2 regions of the Kitasatospora sp. NPDC002543 genome follow, and region 1 is predicted to be linked to the other one. Evidence: riboswitches for the same ligand, from Rfam matches in the RefSeq annotation. Region 1 holds a riboswitch; the other holds the start of a gene.
What was found. Region 1 has a riboswitch for cyclic di-AMP ahead of ACWD4P_RS36160 (transglycosylase family protein). Riboswitches for the same ligand answer to the same signal wherever they lie in the genome.
Positions count from the first base shown of each region.

Region 2: it holds a riboswitch for cyclic di-AMP, as region 1 does, so the genes downstream of both, ACWD4P_RS02160 (transglycosylase family protein) here and ACWD4P_RS36160 (transglycosylase family protein) in region 1, are expected to answer to the same signal.

Region 1 covers NZ_JBSFWR010000157.1:2,281-6,471, forward strand. The annotation lists gene ACWD4P_RS36155 (cytochrome P450 family protein) at 1-1,159, shown strand, start outside; cyclic di-AMP (ydaO/yuaA leader) riboswitch at 1,370-1,538, shown strand; gene ACWD4P_RS36160 (transglycosylase family protein) at 1,544-2,437, shown strand; gene eno (phosphopyruvate hydratase) at 2,754-4,040, shown strand; gene ACWD4P_RS36170 (FtsB family cell division protein) at 4,160-4,191, shown strand, end outside.
Region 2 covers NZ_JBSFWR010000003.1:14,082-18,272, reverse strand. The annotation lists gene ACWD4P_RS02165 (hypothetical protein) at 32-232, opposite strand; gene ACWD4P_RS02160 (transglycosylase family protein) at 515-1,870, opposite strand; cyclic di-AMP (ydaO/yuaA leader) riboswitch at 1,857-2,027, opposite strand; gene ACWD4P_RS02155 (hypothetical protein) at 2,488-3,447, opposite strand; gene ACWD4P_RS02150 (DUF397 domain-containing protein) at 4,006-4,191, shown strand, end outside.

The sequences.
Region 1 (4,191 bases):
CCGGCAGGCGCTGGCGGACGGCCGGTTGTCGAAGAACCCGGCGCACCACAGCGAGCAGGCGCACCGCACCGGCCGGGTGGGCATCCCGGGGGAGCGGCAGGCGGACCTGATGACCCACCTGCTGAACATCGACCCGCCGGACCACACCCGGCTGCGCCGGCTGGTGTCCAAGGCGTTCACCCCGCGCCGGGTGGCCGAGTTCGAGCCGCGGGTGCAGCAGCTCACCGACCGGCTGATCGACGGCTTCGCGCAGCGCGGTTCGGCTGACCTGATCCACGAGTTCGCCTTCCCGCTCCCCATCTACGCGATCTGCGACATGCTCGGGGTGCCGGCCGAGGACCAGGACGACTTCCGCGACTGGGCCGGGATGATGATCCGTCACGGCGGGGGGCAGCGCGGCGGCGTGGGCCGGGCGGTGAAGCGGATGCGGGCGTACCTGCTGGAGCTGATCCACCGCAAGCGCGCGGACCTCGGGGACGACCTGATCTCGGGCCTGATCCGGGCCAGTGACCACGGGGAGCACCTGACCGAGAACGAGGCCGCGGCGATGGCCTTCATCCTCCTGTTCGCGGGTTTCGAGACCACCGTGAACCTGATCGGCAACGGCACGTACGCGCTGCTGCGCAACCCGGAGCAGCGCCGGCTGCTGCAGGAGTCGGTGGCACGCGGGGAGAGCGCGCTGCTGGAGACCGGGATCGAGGAACTCCTGCGCTACGACGGGCCGGTGGAGCTGGCGACCTGGCGGTTCGCGACCAGTCCGCTGACCATCGGCGGGGTGGACATCCCGGTCGGCGACCCGGTGCTGGTGGTGCTGGCCGCGGCGGACCGCGACCCGGCCCGGTTCGCGGCGGAGAACACCCTGGACCTGGCCCGGGCGGACAATCCCCACCTGGGGTTCGGGCACGGCATCCACTACTGCATCGGCGCCCCGCTCGCCCGGCTGGAGGGGCGGGCCGCGCTGGCCACGCTGCTCTCCCGGCTGCCGGACCTGCGGCTCGCGGAGAGCCCGGAGAACCTGCGCTGGCGGGGCGGCCTGATCATGCGTGGGCTGCGCGAACTGCCGGTGGAATTCAGCCCGGAGAGCCGCTCCCCGCACGCCCCTCCGACCGGTTCTCCGGCCACGTCTCCGCAGGCCCCTTCGGAGGCCTCGAAGGGCTGACCGGACGTCGCCGATCGCCTGTCGGGTGCGGTGTGAACACCCATCAATCCGGACATAACGCCGCTGTTGGTAGGCGATCGGACACGGGCCGTAATTCTCGTGTGATATCGACGATATGAGCTTGTGATTGATCTGAAGATCTGTCTACTCTCCCTGGAGTTCGCAGCTGCGGACCCCGTACGCGGAACGCCGAATCCTGCCCGCCGCGCCACGGGAAACCGACCAGAACCCTGGGCAGGGGCGGGGGAACCAGGTTTGTTGCCGTCTCCCCACGGCTTGGGGTGAAGCCGCCCGAGCGGAGTCGTCTCCGCGCACGGCGGCCGGGCCACCTCCCGGTCCGAACCCGACAGCTCACCTCGCAGGCGTGCGGAGAGGGACCTCTTCATGCTGTTCGTTGGAACTGGCCGCCACCGTCGTCGCACCCAGGCCGAGAAGGCCATCGCCGTCGCCGGTGTGGCCGGCGTCGGACTCGCGATGCCGCTCCTCACCGCCACCGGCGCCTCCGCCGCCCCGGCCTCCACCTGGGACGCCGTCGCCCAGTGCGAGAGCGGCGGCAACTGGAGCATCAACACCGGCAACGGCTTCTACGGCGGCCTCCAGTTCACGTCCAGCACCTGGAAGGCGTACGGCGGCGCCGCCTACGCGCCGCAGGCCAACCAGGCCAGCAAGGCCCAGCAGATCTCGGTCGCCGAGAAGGTGCTGGCCTCGCAGGGCCCGGGTGCCTGGCCGGTCTGCTCGCAGAAGGCCGGTCTGACCAAGGGCGGTGCCCCGGCCGCGGTTGACACCTCCTCGGACAGCAAGCCGCAGTCCGCTCCCAAGCAGCAGGCCCCGAAGCCCGCCGCCAAGCCGACCGAGAAGCCGGTCGCCCAGAAGCCCGCCGCCCAGAAGCCGGCGCAGAAGCCCGCCGCGCAGCCGGTCCAGCAGGCCGCCCCGCAGCAGCAGGCCCAGCCGCAGGCCCCGGGCTTCTCCGGCAAGGCCGGCTGGGACGCCGACGCCAAGGTGTACTGGTACCAGAGCAACGGCGCCTGGTACTGGACCAGCCACCAGAGCGTCTACCAGCAGTACGCCGGCCAGGCCGCCGCTCAGCCGCAGTACGCCCCGCAGGCCCCGCAGGCCGCCGGCCACGACTACACCGTCCGCGCCGGTGACACCCTGTCGACCATCGCCACCGCCCAGGGCGTCTCCGGTGGCTGGCACGCGCTGTACGAGCAGAACCACTCCACCGTCGGCGGCGACCCGAACCTGATCATGCCGGGTCAGGTGCTGCACGTCGGCTGAGCCCTCGTGCCGCCGAGCCGCTGAGCCCTCGTGTCTTCAAGCGGCCGGACCGCCTCCGCCGGCACCGCTCCGCCCCGACGTCCGAAGGGGACCGGCCCTACCGGTCCCCTTCGTCCGCATTCGCCCTTCCCGGTGGGACAAGCTGGGACAAGCAGGTGAACTACCGGTGGGTAGCGGGGCCACACGCTGAGACGGCACCGAGGCGGAGGTGGCCCCGGGAGCCCGGGCGGTTAGGCTCTGGTCGTAACGACTCCGCAATCGTCCTGCTGACAGCACCACCGTCAGACCGGACCCTGCTTCCGCAAGGAGATGCCTCGTGCCGTCCATCGATGTCGTCGTAGCCCGTGAGATCCTCGACTCGCGCGGCAACCCCACGGTCGAGGTCGAGGTCGGCCTCGACGACGGCAGCACGGGTCGTGCCGCTGTCCCGTCGGGTGCCTCCACCGGCGCCTTCGAGGCGCTGGAGCTGCGTGACGGTGACAAGAACCGCTACTTCGGCAAGGGCGTCGAGAAGGCCGTCCTGGCCGTCATCGAGCAGATCGGCCCGGAGCTGGTCGGCTACGACGCCACCGAGCAGCGGCTGATCGACCAGGCCATGCTGGACCTGGACGCCACCCCGGACAAGTCCTCGCTCGGCGCCAACGCCATCCTGGGCGTCTCGCTGGCCGTCGCGCACGCCGCCTCCGAGGCCAGCGACCTGCCGCTGTTCCGCTACCTGGGCGGCCCGAACGCGCACGTCCTGCCCGTCCCGATGATGAACATCCTCAACGGCGGGTCGCACGCGGACTCCAACGTCGACATCCAGGAGTTCATGATCGCCCCGATCGGCGCGGAGTCCTTCTCCGAGGCCGTCCGCTGGGGCGTCGAGGTCTACCACACGCTCAAGGGCGTGCTGAAGGAGCGCGGCCTGTCCACCGGTCTGGGCGACGAGGGCGGCTTCGCCCCGAACCTGGACTCCAACCGCGAGGCCCTGGACCTCATCGTCGAGGCCATCCAGAAGGCCGGCTACGTGCCCGGCCGTGACGTCGCGCTGGCCCTGGACGTCGCCTCCTCCGAGTTCTACGAGGACGGCGCCTACCAGTTCGAGGGCAAGGAGCTCACCTCCGCCGAGCTCATCGAGTACTACGCCGAGCTGGTCGCCGCCTACCCGCTGGTCTCCATCGAGGACCCGCTGGACGAGTCGGACTGGGACGGCTGGAAGGCCATGACCGACAAGCTGGGCGACAAGGTCCAGCTGGTCGGCGACGACCTGTTCGTCACCAACCCGGCCCGCCTGGCCCGCGGCATCGAGACCGGCACCGCCAACGCGCTGCTGGTCAAGGTGAACCAGATCGGTTCGCTGACCGAGACCCTGGACGCCGTCGAGCTGGCCCAGCGCAACGGCTACCGCTGCATGATGTCGCACCGCTCCGGCGAGACCGAGGACGTCACCATCGCCGACCTGGCCGTCGCCACCAACTGCGGCCAGATCAAGACCGGTGCCCCGGCCCGTTCCGAGCGCGTCGCCAAGTACAACCAGCTGCTGCGCATCGAGGAGATCCTCGACGACGCCGCCGAGTACGCCGGCCGCGGCGCCTTCCCGCGCTTCCGCGCCGCCGAGTGATCAGCGCGCCGAGCACGAGGGCCGGGCGCTCCTGCTAGCGCACGCCTGACCGGTGCCCCGCCGTCCACCCCGTAGGGTGGACGGCGGGGCACCGTCGCGACCAGGAGGGGATACGGGAGATGGCTGGCTGGAGGATCCCGGGCTTGGCGGC
Region 2 (4,191 bases), on a different contig from region 1:
TTCGGGGCCGGCGGGGGCTTCCGTCGGGCGGTCAGCCCTCCTGGGTGGTCGGGCGGTCGACGGTCAGTCGGTGTCCGTCGGCCGCCTCGCCGGTGCGGGTCTCGGTGCGACGGCCGCGCGCCAGGTAGTCGCGCAGGACCAGTTCGACGGCGTCCTGGGGGCTCTTGGTGCCGGAGAGCATCATCGCGTCGATCGCGAGGTTCGCGTCGAGCGTGACGGTGACCTGGGCCATGTGACTCCTCCTCGGGTGCAGAGCAGCAGCATGCCCGCTGGGGCGGGGATCCACCACGGGACAGGGCGGAACCGCCGGAGGAGAGCCCGGAACCGTCGGCGGGAACGCCGGAACCCCCGGGGAGAGCGACCAGACTCTCCCCGGGGGTGGCGGATGGTCAGCGTGGGGATGACGGCCGACGGCCGACGGCTGACAGCTGACAGATGATGAAATCTGTCAGCTGTTATCCGTCAGCCGTCATTCGTCATTCGTCGTCCGAACGCCGTCGTCCGTGCGCCGTCCTCAGACCCGGCCGGCGAAGTCCGGGGCCCAGTTGGCGATGCTCTGCTCGCGGACGCCCGAGCTCGGGTTGGCGGCCTCGACGTACTTGCCGTTGCCGACGTAGATCGCGACGTGGTAGACGCCGGAGTCCTTGCCGTTGTTGGACCAGAACAGCAGGTCGCCCGGCTGGAGGCTGTCCAGCGAGACGTGGGTGCTGGCCGCGGCCTGGTCGGCGGCGACGCGCGGGACGGAGATGCCCGCGGCGCGCAGCGCGGCCTGGGTCAGGCCGGAGCAGTCCCAGCCGCCGTTGCCGGTGCCGCCGTAGACGTACGCCTGACCGACCTTCGACTCGGCGAAGGAGACCGCGGCGGCCATGCTGCCGGTGGCAGCCGGAGCCTGGGTCTGGGTCTGGGTCTGCGGAGCGGGCTTGGCGGCCGGCTTGGCGGCCGGGGCCTGGGCCTGCGCGGTCGGCTGGGCGTTCACGGCACCGCCGTTCGCGGACTGACCGGACTTCTGCGAGCGGTCGAACCAGGTGAAGTCCGAGCCGGACTTGCCGGTGGAGGACGGGGCGGCCTGGGCCTGGCCGTTGCCGCCGAAGGACAGCTGCTGGCCCGGGTAGATGGTGTCCGGGCCCTCGGTCAGGGTGCCGCGGTTGAGCTCGTAGAGCCGCTGCCAGCCGCCCTGCACCTGGTGCTGGTCGGCGATGGCGGACAGCCAGTCGCCCTGGACCACGGTGTAGTCGGCGCCCTGGGCCTGCTGCGGGCCCTTCTTGACCCAGTCGCTCCGGTTGCCCGTGGCGGCGTTGCCCGTGGCGGCCTGCGCGCCGTCCTGGGCGGGCGCGGCGGGCTTCGCGGCGGGGGCCTGGGGCTGCGCCGGCTTGGCGGCGGGCTTCGCCGCCGGAGCCGCCGGGGCGGCCGGCTTGGCGCTCTGCGCGGGCTTGGTGGCGGTCGAGCCCGCCGAGGTGTCGACGGAGGCGGCGGCGCCTCCCTTGGTGAGGCCGGCCTGGACCGAGCACACCGGCCAGGCGCCGGGGCCCTGCGAGGCGAGGACCTTCTCGGCGACGGAGATCTGCTGGTCCTTGGTGGCCAGGTCGGCGCGCGCCGCGAAGGCGGTGCCGCCGAAGGCGGACCAGGTGCTGGAGGTGAACTGGAGCCCGCCGTAGAAGCCGTTGCCGGTGTTGATGGCCCAGTTGCCGCCGCTCTCGCACTGGGCGACCTTGTCCCAGGTGGCGACGGAGGCGGCCGAGGCGGTGCCCGACGTGAGGCAGGGGACGGTGAGGCCGACGCCCGCGACGCCGAGGGCGGCGATCACGCGGCGGGTGCGGCTGGACAGGCGAGTGCCGTTGGTGGGCAGCATGAAGACGCGGTCCTCTCCCACGCCTGCGAGGTGAGCTGTCGGATTCGGGCTGGAGTTGCCCGGCCGCGCTGTGGGCGCGGCTTCACCCCTAGCCCTGGACCGTTCCGAAGACCGGTCCGGGGCGACTTACCTGTGGGTCCCCCGCTCCTGCCGTGGTGCGTTTTCGCGTTTCCAGGACATCCGACGGCAGGACTCGGCGTTGCGGATGAACCGGGTTCGTGTGGTCACGAACGGGGAGCACGTTAATCAGACTCAAGTTCAAACTGCAAACCACTGTGATGTGCATCACGGTTTAGTGGGAACTGCCAAAATCGCCGTCCATCAAGATCGAAAATGATCGTTTTCAAGCAATGTCATTGCGGAAGTCAACAACTGGCTGTGCCTCAGGAGCGGCGTGACGATGTGTCGAATCGTGGAGTCGCGCACGCCGGGAGGTGGGGGAGCGGTCGCGATCCGCGCGCTCGGATCCGCGCTCCCTTTTTCCTTTCAAATGGCTCCAGAAAGGCCAGAACGGACATTTCGCTTCGACGGCTCCGCGACTTCCGCACTTGACGGGACGTGCGGGAGGGCAAGCCGAAGGGCCCGGAACGGAAGCCGTTCCGGGCCCTTCGGTGCGCGCGGGCGGCGCGCGGTGTCGACTACTGCCCGAGGGGGCCCTCGGCGGCCGCGTGGGCGCCGCGAGCGCCCTCCGGGGCCCCCTCGGCCCCGGAGGCGGCCGCTGCCTCCGCCTCGGCCCGCGCCAGGTCCTCCGGGGACGGCGCGGGCAGGGCGGCCAGGTAGGTGGAGGCGATCAGCTGGCCGACCGACGGGTACGCGCCCAGCGGCGCGGCCGACGGGCAGCCGGTCTCCTCGGCCGCGGTGGCGAGCAGCTCGGAGTCCGCCTCCGGACCGATCACCAGCGGGGCCAGCGCCGGGCGCTGCGAGCCGGTCTCCTTGAGGTGGTTGACGGCCGCGGCCACCGAGCCGGGCACGTCGAGCGCGGCGGCGACGACCGGTACGGCCAGCCGCGCGGCCAGCAGCACGCCGGTGATGCCGGCCGCGGCGGCCGCGTCCTCGCCGCCGACGGTGGTCAGCACCACGCCGTCCGCGGCGGTCGCGATGGCGAACAGCCGGGCGCGGTCGGCCCGGGCCAGCCCGGCCTCGGACAGGCGGACGTGCACGGCCTCGGCCAGCAGCGGGTGCGGGCCCAGCGGGTCGGTGACGGGCGCGCCGTACTCGGCGGCGAGCGCGTGAAGCTCGGTCAGGAAGGTGTGCGGACCGGGCACCAGCGGCACCAGGACGGGCGTCGGAAGCCCCGCCTCGGCGGCCATGGCCAGCAGCTCGGCGACGGTGCGGTCCTCGCCGTCCACGCCCTCGGGGCCGTTGCCGGGGAGGTAGCCGACCGCGGTCCGGACGCCGTTCTGCTCGGTGCGGACGATCGAGAGCAACTCCTCGACGACCGAGCGGGACTCGGGCCCGGCGGTCGCGGGCACGGCGAGCACCAGGGCCGGGGCGCCGGCCGGGATCTCGGGGCGCTCGGGACGACGGTGGCGCCCCCGCGCACGGGAGCCTGGAGTGCGGACGGGCAGTGGCGCGCCCGGGATGGCTGCGGTGCTCATGCCGGAGATCGTAGGACATCGGCCCGTCCGGCTTGCAGTCGGCTGCCGTACGGGTTTCGCGCGGTCATGGTGCGGAGCCGGTGCGTCTGCGGCACGGCTCCGGGCGCTTTGCCTACAATCCGGACATTCTTCGCCCAACCTCCGTGCGATCACCGGCGCTTGCCCGGACGTCGTCGGAGGGGGCGGGCGTTGCATCCGGGGCGCGTGAGATGTCTCACAGCATGAGGTCGGCCTGACGGAGGGTCACAGGCGTGCGACTCCCGGCATTCGAAGATCAACATTCAGCGGGGAGATGCTCACGGCCGGTTATCGCGGGCTCGACGATTCATCGGCTATGTCCGTTTACGTACCGTCAGGAGAAGGGCCCGTGAAGAGTTCGCGGCTGAGGGTAAAAGGCCTCGTGCACCTGCAATGTCCCGTGCTGATGCACGTGCACTGCGGCTATCATCGCGTCAAGTGAGGCGTTGTGCCGGACCGGTACGGGGCCGGTCCGTTCGTTTCGGCGGCGCCGGGGGCGCCGCGCAGGACGACAACTCCGGAGCTCTTCGGGAGATTTATATGCACGACTCGCAGGACAAGCACGGCTCGTACGAGACCTACAACGGGATGGCCGCCACCGACCTCCAGGGGGTGGTCTGGCAGAAGAGCCTGCACAGCAACTCCCAGGGCAACTGCGTCGAGTTCGCGGCCCTGCCGGGCGGCGACGTGGCGATGCGCAACTCGCGGTTCCCGGACGGTCCCGCG